DNA from 4 places in the Micromonospora sp. WMMD712 genome. Region 4 is predicted to be linked to each of the others. Evidence: riboswitches for the same ligand, from Rfam matches in the RefSeq annotation. Region 4 holds a riboswitch; each other region holds the start of a gene.
What was found. A riboswitch is a leader RNA that binds a small molecule or an ion and turns the genes downstream of it on or off. The one in region 4 is predicted to bind cobalamin.

Region 1: another riboswitch for cobalamin. It lies ahead of O7633_RS05905 (ribonucleoside-diphosphate reductase subunit alpha); the one in region 4 lies ahead of cobN (cobaltochelatase subunit CobN).
Region 2: another riboswitch for cobalamin. It lies ahead of O7633_RS23505 (acyl-CoA thioesterase); the one in region 4 lies ahead of cobN (cobaltochelatase subunit CobN).
Region 3: another riboswitch for cobalamin. It lies ahead of O7633_RS23480 (cell wall anchor protein); the one in region 4 lies ahead of cobN (cobaltochelatase subunit CobN).

Annotation. Positions count from the first base shown of each region.
Region 1 covers NZ_CP120743.1:1,443,773-1,445,966, forward strand. The annotation lists gene O7633_RS05905 (ribonucleoside-diphosphate reductase subunit alpha) at 1-1,242, opposite strand, end outside; cobalamin riboswitch at 1,379-1,590, opposite strand; gene O7633_RS05910 (ester cyclase) at 1,833-2,194, shown strand, end outside.
Region 2 covers NZ_CP120743.1:5,398,012-5,400,205, reverse strand. The annotation lists gene tsaD (tRNA (adenosine(37)-N6)-threonylcarbamoyltransferase complex transferase subunit TsaD) at 1-207, shown strand, start outside; gene O7633_RS23505 (acyl-CoA thioesterase) at 390-902, opposite strand; cobalamin riboswitch at 1,017-1,237, opposite strand; gene O7633_RS23500 (ECF transporter S component) at 1,236-2,194, opposite strand, start outside.
Region 3 covers NZ_CP120743.1:5,391,705-5,393,898, forward strand. The annotation lists gene O7633_RS23470 (peptidase) at 1-211, shown strand, start outside; gene O7633_RS23475 (hypothetical protein) at 263-742, shown strand; cobalamin riboswitch at 812-951, shown strand; gene O7633_RS23480 (cell wall anchor protein) at 1,086-2,194, shown strand, end outside.
Region 4 covers NZ_CP120743.1:411,602-413,795, forward strand. The annotation lists gene cpt (chloramphenicol phosphotransferase CPT) at 1-386, opposite strand, end outside; cobalamin riboswitch at 646-775, shown strand; gene cobN (cobaltochelatase subunit CobN) at 1,064-2,194, shown strand, end outside.

The sequences.
Region 1 (2,194 bases), 1.0 Mb from region 4:
GAACGTCATCCACCCGTTGCCGGTCTGCGCGAGCGTGCGCATCATCCGCCCGTACAGGTCGCGGGCCTTCACGGTGCGGACGGCCTTCTTCTCCGCCGCCCGGTACGCGGAGTCGAACGCCTCGCCGTAGAGGTCGGGCAGCTCGGGGGCGTCGGACGGGTCGATCAGCGACCAGTCGCCGTCGGCCTCGACCCGGCGCATGAACTCGTCCGGGATCCAGTTGGCCAGGTTCAGGTTGTGGGTGCGCCGGGACTCCTCGCCGGTGTTGTCCCGCAGCTCCAGGAACTCCTCGACGTCCGGGTGCCACGGCTCCAGGTAGACGCAGGCCGCGCCCTTGCGCCGGCCGCCCTGGTTGACCGCCGCCACCCCGGCGTCGAGCGTCTTGAGGAACGGCACGATCCCGTTCGAGCGCCCGTTGGTGCCCCGGATCAGCGCGCCGCGGCCCCGCACCCGCGACCAGGAGATGCCGATGCCGCCGGAGAACTTCGACAGCTTCGCGACCTGGTGGTAGCGCTCGTAGATCGAGTCGAGTTCGTCGCGCGGCGAGTCGACCAGGAAGCACGACGACATCTGGGTGTGCCGGGTGCCGGAGTTGAACAGCGTCGGCGAGCTGGGCAGGTACGCCAGGCTGGACATCAGCCGGTAGAAGGCGACCGCCTCCCCCGGCGTCTGCGACAGTCCGCAGGCCACCCGCAGCAGCCAGTACTGCGGCGTCTCCACCACCAGCCGGGTCTGCGGGTGCCGCAGCAGGTAGCGGTCGGCGACGGTGCGCAGGCCGAAGTACTCGAACCGCAGGTCACCGGCCGGGTCGACGGCGTCGTCCAGCTCGCGGGCGTGGGCGGCCACGAACACGGCCGTGTCGTCGCCGATCAGGCCGAGGCCGTGGGCGTACCGGATGGACTGGCTGAAGCTGTCCACCTGCTGCCCGCGGACCTCCTCGGCCACGTACGCGGCCAGCAGCCGCGCCGCCAGCTTCGAGTACTGCGGCTCCTCGCCGATCAGCTCCGCCGCCGTCTGGATCGACAGCTTGTCCAGCTCGGCGGTGGTCGCCCCGTCGTACAGGCCGCTGATCGTCCTCGTCGCCACCCGCAGCGGATCGACCTCGTCCAGGTCGGCGACCCAGCGCTGCACCGCCTCGACGATCTTGTTGACGTCCACCGGCTCGGTGTCGCCGTCCCGCTTCCGGACCTGCATGACGTGCCGGCGTTGCCCCGGCCCCGCCAGCTCCCGCGTCGCGCCCATGTTCGCCCTCCTCAAGCCCGTCGCCGAGGTCGAGGGCGCGCGGGAGGACGCCGCCGGGCACCCGCGACGGCGCGCTTCGCCGCCGCTGCCCGGCTGATGGCGTCGGCCGTCCCACGCGGCCTTCGACCGCCGCACGCGACGCGTGCGGCACGCTGGCAGGTCTTCGGACTCGCGGGCGTCGTGCTCGGTGCCTACTGGCCGTCGCTTCCCAGGCCCGGCCGGGCCCAGTGCTTCGTTGACGGCGGTCGTTCCCACTCACCGCTGCGGGGCAGCCCCGGATTCGCACCGGGTTCCCTCTTGCCTCGACCACCGTGGAGCGGCGGTCGAACCAGCTACGGGTGACACCATATATGGGCGCAAGGCGAAGATGGCAACACCAGATGATGTGCCGGGCGAGTCGCCTCGCAGCGTGACCCCACCACCGCGACGGGTGAGCGGAGCGCCGGAACCGCGGGCGGCCGGCAGGGCGAGATGCAGTCGGTTGACAGACGCCGCGCGCCGCCGGCCGCACGAGACTGACCGGCGAGCCGTCGCGGCGGGGCCCGCCCCGGCTCGTCACCATCCCGACCCCTCGACCGAGAGGACCACCCATGTCCGAGGAGAACAAGCGGATCGTCCGCGACTACTTCCAGGAGCTCGACCGCGGCCGGACGACCCCGCTGCACCTGTGCACCGACGACTACCGGTTCCACCCGGCCGGGCTGCCGTCGATGGACCGGCAGGGGGTGAAGGAGTTCGGTGACGCCTTCTTCGCCGGCATGACCGACCTGCGCCACCCCCTCGTCGAGCTGATCGCCGACGGGGACCTCGTGGCGCTGCGCTGCCGGTACGAGGGCACCCACGACGGGGAGCTCATGGGCGTGCCCGCCAGCGGGCGACGGGTCTCGGCGGTCGGCATCGGCGTCATGCGCGTCGAGGACGGCAAGATCGCGGAGTTCTGGGTGTCGCCCGA
Region 2 (2,194 bases), 2.8 Mb from region 4:
GTACGCGCCCTCGCCGAACAGCGCTGCGCTGCCGTCGGTATCACCCTGCGCGTCCCCGCGCCGCGACTCTGCACCGACAACGGCGCCATGATCGCCGCCATCGGCGGTCTTCTCGTGCGCGCCGGCATCCCCCCGTCACCGCTGACCCTGGGCGCCGACCCCAGCGCCCGGCTGACTCATGCCACCATCGGCAAGGACCTGCGCTGACTGTCCACACGGGCCCTCCGGACACGCGAGACACCGCTCACCAGGCTACAGAACGAACGAAGACTCCTTCAGAGGAGCAGTCGCACAACCGCAATCCACGCCGATGACGACCAACGCAACAACGATCCTGAGCGGTGGTGGCGAGGTGATCGGCGGGCGTCGCGGCGACAATGCGACAGGTCTCAGCCGTCCTCGGCACCGTCGAGTAGCGCCCGACGCAAGGCGAGACGGTGCTCGCGGCGGATCTGCGCCTCACGGTAGCGTCGCCGGTCGCCGTCGGTCTCGGCCAGCAGCGGCGGCACCGGCCGTGGTTGCCCGTCGTCGTCGACGGCGACCATGACCAGATGCGCGGTGGCCACGTCGACCGGCGGCACCGCCCGATCCCACCGATCCGCGCTGACCTTGACGGCGACCTCCATCGAGCTGCGGCCGGCCCAGGTGATCCGGGCGTCGACGTGGACGACGTCGCCGACCCGCACGGCGCGCAGGAAGGCGGTCTCGTCGATGGCGGCGGTGACTGCGGGCCCGTCGGAATGCCGAGCGGCCACCACTCCGGCGACGGAGTCGATGAGGTTGAGAATCCGGCCGCCGTGGACGGTGCCCATCAGGTTGGTGTGATGCTGGTCCATGATCTGTGACAGGGTCAGATGCGACGCCGACGGGGGCCGGCCGGCGAGAATGGCGCTCTCGTGCATGGTTCATCCGTCCTCGGGAAGCATGCCGTCGACCAGCCGGCACGCACGTCGAGGACCCGCCGCAGCGCGTCACCCGCCCGACCCGCCCGCGAGGTCGACGGCTGCGCACACACCTCTTGTGTGCGCAGCGCGGGCAGGTCTTCGGACTCGCGGGCATGACCGGGTACGCCGGTGTCTCCTACTGGCCGTCGCTTCCCGGGCCCTACGGGCCCAGTGCCGGTGACGGCGGTCGTTCCCACTCACCGCTGCGGGGCAGTCCCGGATTCCCACCGGGTTCCCTCTTACGACGCCCGAGCGTGACAACGCCTGGGCGAACCAGCGCCGGTAACCAGCCTAGCGTTCTTGGTCAGCTGACGGCCGGCTCGGACCTGGATGTGACCTACCTCCCCCATCGCCCTTGCCGATGGATCCGGGTGGCCTGGCGGGTGACGCAGAGGCCGGCCCGGCGGCGGGATCGGTCACGTCGGTGCCGGCCGGGCCTGCGACCTCGGCGCTGTCGGCGACCGGGTCCGGCGGCTGCGGTTCGGCTGCGACGAAGGTGACCGGAGCGTCGAACGCGGCTCGGCGCGCGGCGCGGCGCAGCGCGGCGAGCACCGCCGGGCCGGCCAGGACGATCGCCACCGCGGTGGTGATCGCGCGGCCGGTGTCCCAGCCGAAGGTGGAGGTGACTGCGGTGAACAGGGCGAGGCGGTGCAGGTTCTCCAGCACCGGCGCGCCCGCGACGTAGGACAGTTGGGTGTCCGCTCCGACGCTGAACGGCCAGAACCACAGGTTCATCAGCAGGCCGTAGCCGTAGGCGGCGAGCGCGCCGTAGGCCGCCAGGACGGCGGTCTCGGCCCGTCCGCGCAGCCTCGCCGGAAGCAGGCCGGCGCCCAGGCCGATCCAGGACGCGCACAGCATCTGGAACGGCAGCCACGGTCCGACACCGGCGGTGAGCAGGGCGGAGGCGAACAGGGACGTCGAACCGAGCAGGAAACCGAATCCGGGGCCGAAGACCCGGCCGGCTAGGACGAGGAGGAAGAACACGGTCTCGATGCCGGCGGTGCCCGCGCCCAGGGGGCGCAGCGCGGCGTTGACGGCGGCGAGCACACCGAGCATCGCCAGGGCTTTGCTGTCCATGCCACCGGAGGTGAGTTCGGCCAGCACGAGCGCCACGAGCACCGGCAGCATCAGGAAGAAGACCACCGGTGCCTCGCCGGTGCGGGCGGTGGATTCCGGCTGCGCGGGGACGAAGAACGGCCAGGTGAAGGTCGCCAGGGCGGCGGCCGAGGCCAGGGCCAGCACCACGGCGG
Region 3 (2,194 bases), 2.8 Mb from region 4:
GCGGGCCCGCACGTTCCTCGCCGGACTCCAGGTCGACTGCGCCGGCGCGTCAGCCGACCGGGGGGCGGTCGACTTCGACGGCGGCGCCTTCGACCCGGCCACCGCCGCCCGCGCCACCGCGCAGGCCGTCCTCGGTCTGACCGGCGCTGGGTACGCCCACCTGTCCGCCGCCGGCGCGACGACCGGCGCACCGACCCCCGACTGCCCGTGAGCCGTTCCGTCGCTCGCCTGATTCTCATTCGTCTGCTCTCGGGGAGGACCCATGTTTCGAATCGTCATTCGTAGGCGGCTTGCCGGACTGTTGGCCGCCGCCGTCGCCGCCGTCGCGCTGACCGCCGTCGAGCCTGCGCCGCAGGCCGCGCACGCCGCCGCGTGTACCGGCACGTCGGGGGTCACCGTGGTGGTCGACTTCGCCGCCCTCGGCGGCGGGGTCCAGGTGGCCTGCGCCCTCGGCGACCCGGCGACTGGGCTGGCCGCCCTCCAGGGCGCGGGCTTCACCGTGACCGGAACCTCGCGCTGGGGACTGGCGTTCGTGTGCCGGATCAACGGCAAGCCCACCGCCGCGACCGAGCCGTGCGTCAACACTCCACCCGTCACCGCGTACTGGTCGTACTGGCACGCGCCGAGCGGCGGCGCCTGGTCCTACAGCACGTCCGGCGCGACCAGCTACAACCCCGCGCCGGGCAGCGTCGAGGGCTGGTCCTTCGGCGCGGGCGCCCCACCGAGCATCGCCGCTCCCTGACCCGTCGACCGACGTGCCGGGTGCCGGCCACCGCTCTGGCGTCACTCGACGTGCGGGCGGTACCGTGTCGGCACCCGGTTCACGCCGGGCACACAACTGCATACGTCCCGTGTGGGGGAAAGTCGGTTGAAGCCGGCGCTGACCCGCAACCGTGAGCGAGGCATCGACCCCGCGAGCCGGAATGCCTCGCCCGGGACGAGCGGCTTCCACTGTCGAGGTCTACAGGGTGAAGTCCGGGCCGCCGAGGTCCGTCCACCCCGCGCAACGCGTCGTCATGCGAGCGGGTGCCGACTCCTCGGCTGCGTTCCGGCGCCTTCACCGACCGCTCTGCGAAAGGCACCCCATGTCCCTGTCCCGGCACCGGCGGATCGGCACCGGTCTCGCCGCCAGCACAGCGGCGACCCTCGCCGCGATCGCCGCCCTGCCCCTGACCGTGGTTGCCGCACCGGCACCGGCCGACGCCGCCGCGGCACGCGAGGCAGCGTCCTGGTTGGCCGGTGAGGTCGCCGACGGGGCACTTCCCGGGCCGTTCGGGAGCCCTGACTGGGGCCTGACCATCGACGGAATCATCGCGTTGTCCGCGACCGGGGTGGCCGTGCCGACCCGGCAGGCGGCGACCGCGCAGGTCGCGGCGCACGTGCGCTCCTACAACAGCTACGACGACTGGGGCATCGAGGGCTTCACCGACGGCGGGGCCACCGCGAAGCTGCTCTACGCGGCCGCCGCCGCCGGAGCTGATCCCACCGACTTCGGCGGTTTCGACCTGCGGGCCGAGGCCCTGTCGCTGGTCGCCGGGGCGGACGCCGGGCATCAGCGGGGGCGGATCACCAGCCGCACCACCGCCGACAGCGGTCCGGACGCCAGCAACACCTTCGACCAGTCCTTCACGGTGCTGGGCCTGGCCCGCAGCGGCGACGTCCCGCAGGACACCGTCGACTTCCTCGTCCGGCAGCAGTGCGCGGCCGGTGGCTTCCGGCTCTACCCCGACACGGGGGACGGCCCGTCGCCGTCGTGCGACGAGCAGGCCGGCGCCACCCTCGACGTCGACTCGACCGCGATGGCCGTGCAGGCGCTGCTGGCCGCCGCAGACGAAGGGGCCACGGGTGCCGCGGCCGCGGCGGATCGGGGCGTGGACTGGTTGGTCGCCCAGCAGCATTCCGACGGGTCGTTCGGCGGCTCGGGGCCGACGACCGGCGCGAACTCCAACAGCACCGGCCTGGCCGGGCAGGCGCTCGCCGCCTCCGGACGCCATGCCGAGGCCGCCCGCGCAGCGGGCGCGCTCCGCGTGCTCCAGCTGACCACGTCGCACGGCGGCGCAGCCGCCGACGCGGGAGCCATCGCCTACAACGCCGAAGGCCTGGCCGCCGCTGTCGGGTCCGGGATCGACGACGTCTCCCGGGACCAGTGGCGTCGGGCCACCGCGCAGGCACTGCTCGGTCTCGCCCAGGTGCC
Region 4 (2,194 bases):
CGCGCCGCCGCGACCGCCGGGGGACACCGCACGCCGGCCCACAGCACGTCGACGTCGGCCAGGTAGCCGCCGAGCCGCTCCTGGGAGGCGCCGCCGCCGAGGAAGACCTCGTCCAGGATGATCCGCGCCCCGGCGTCCGCCATCGCGGCGATGCCGACCAGCCAGGCGTGCTGCACGGCGAGGAAGTCCCCGCCGACGTCGACCTCGCCGTGTGGGCCGAAGCTCAGCCCGGCGGGGCTGCCCAGCAGGGCCGGCGGCAGCCGGGCGATCAGGTCGTCCACGCCGAGACTGATCCACGGGTGCGGCAGGATGCGCTGGAGGCACCGGACGATCGCGGACTTGCCCGAGCTGGAGCCGCCGTTGAGCACGATGACCTGCGTCGCCACTGATCGGATTCCCTTCGGGCAAGTCCCGTCCCGCGCCGGCGGGCGATGATCGGAATCAGCCTAGCCAGCCCGGGGGCGGGCGGCGGGGAAATGCGCGCGGAACGGGTCGCATCCATCGGCGTACGACATTTGCTTTCGCCGCATCCGATTCCCGATGCAATTGTCAGGCATCGATGTAGTTAGGGGGGTGGGGTGGCCGGGAGCCCGGCGTTGACCGGCGGCGGTCGGGTGTGGCAGCATTCGCGGCCTGACGGCAGTGAAGGAAGCCGGTGCGATTCCGGCGCGGTCCCGCCACTGTCACCGGGGAGCGATCCCCCCTCGTGAGTCACGGCCGTGTGTCTGCGGTTGGAAGGCCGGGGGAGAGCGTCGATCCGGAAGCCAGGATACTTCGGCCGTCGGAGCGACCCCAGGGCGTGGACACCCGAGGAGGACCCGATGACGCACGGCGTCTCGCACATCGACGTACACCGTCGCCGCCTGCTGGCGCGCGGCAGCCTGCCCGCGCCCCGTCGCCGCACCTGAGCCCGAGCCCCGCGTACCGCGCCATGCTGCGCCCCCGGCGCCCCGGCCCGCGCCGGTGAGCCGGCCGCAGGCCCGCCGTACCCGCTGAACCCGCGCCCATGCCTGCCCGCAGGCGGCCTGCCCGCCGCCCCGTGCATCACTCTCCGGAGCCCTCCGTGCGCACCCTGCTGCTGTCCACCGCCGACACCGACCTGCTCGCCGCCCGGGCCAGCGGCGCCGGCTACCGGCTGGCCAACCCCGCCCGGGTCGCCGCCGACGCCGTGCCGGCGCTGCTCGACGGCGTCGACCTCGCCGTCGTACGGCTGCTCGGGGGCCGGCAGGCGTGGCCGGACGGCCTCGCGGCCGTGCTCGGCTCCGGGGTGCCGACGGTCGTCCTCGGCGGCGAGGCGGTGCCCGACGCGGAGCTGATGGCCGCGTCCACCGTGGCCTCCGGGGTGGCCACCGGGGCCCTGGCGTACCTGGTCGAGGGCGGGCCGGGCAACCTCGCCGAGCTGGCCCGGTTCCTCTCCGACACGGTGCTGCTCACCGGCGAGGGCTTCGCCCCGCCCGCGCCCACCCCCGGGCACGGCGTCCATGGCGAGCGGCCCGTCAAGCCCGAGCGGCCGACGGTCGGGATCGTCTTCTACCGGGCGCACGCCCTCGCCGGGAACACCGCCTTCGTCGACGCCCTCGCCGACGCCGTCGACGCCGCCGGGGCGAACCCCCTGCCGATCTTCTGCGGCTCGCTGCGCGGGCTCGCCCCCGGCGACGGGCCGCTGGAGCTGTTCGCCCGCTGCGACGCCCTCGTCGTCACCGTGCTCGCCGCCGGCGGGACGGTGGCCGCCGACGCCTCCGCCGGAGGCGACGACGCCTGGGACGTCGGCGCGCTCGCCGCCCTCGACGTGCCGATCGTGCAGGCGCTCTGCCTCACCAGCACCCGCGACCAGTGGGCCGGCAGCGACGCCGGGCTGTCCCCGCTGGACGCCGCCATGCAGGTGGCCATCCCCGAGTTCGACGGCCGGATCGTCACCGTGCCGTTCTCGTTCAAGCGGATCGACGCCGACGGGCTGTCGGTCTACGAGCCCGACCCCGAGCGGGCCGCCCGGGTCGCCGGGATCGCCGCGCGCCAGGCCCGGCTGCGGCACGTGCCCCACGCCGAGAAGCGGCTGGCGATCGTGCTCAGCTCCTACCCGACGAAGCACTCCCGGGTCGGCAACGCCGTCGGCCTGGACACCCCCGCCTCGGCGGTGCGGCTGCTCGCCGCGCTCGCCGACGCCGGCTACCACCTCGGCGACGGGCCGGTGCCC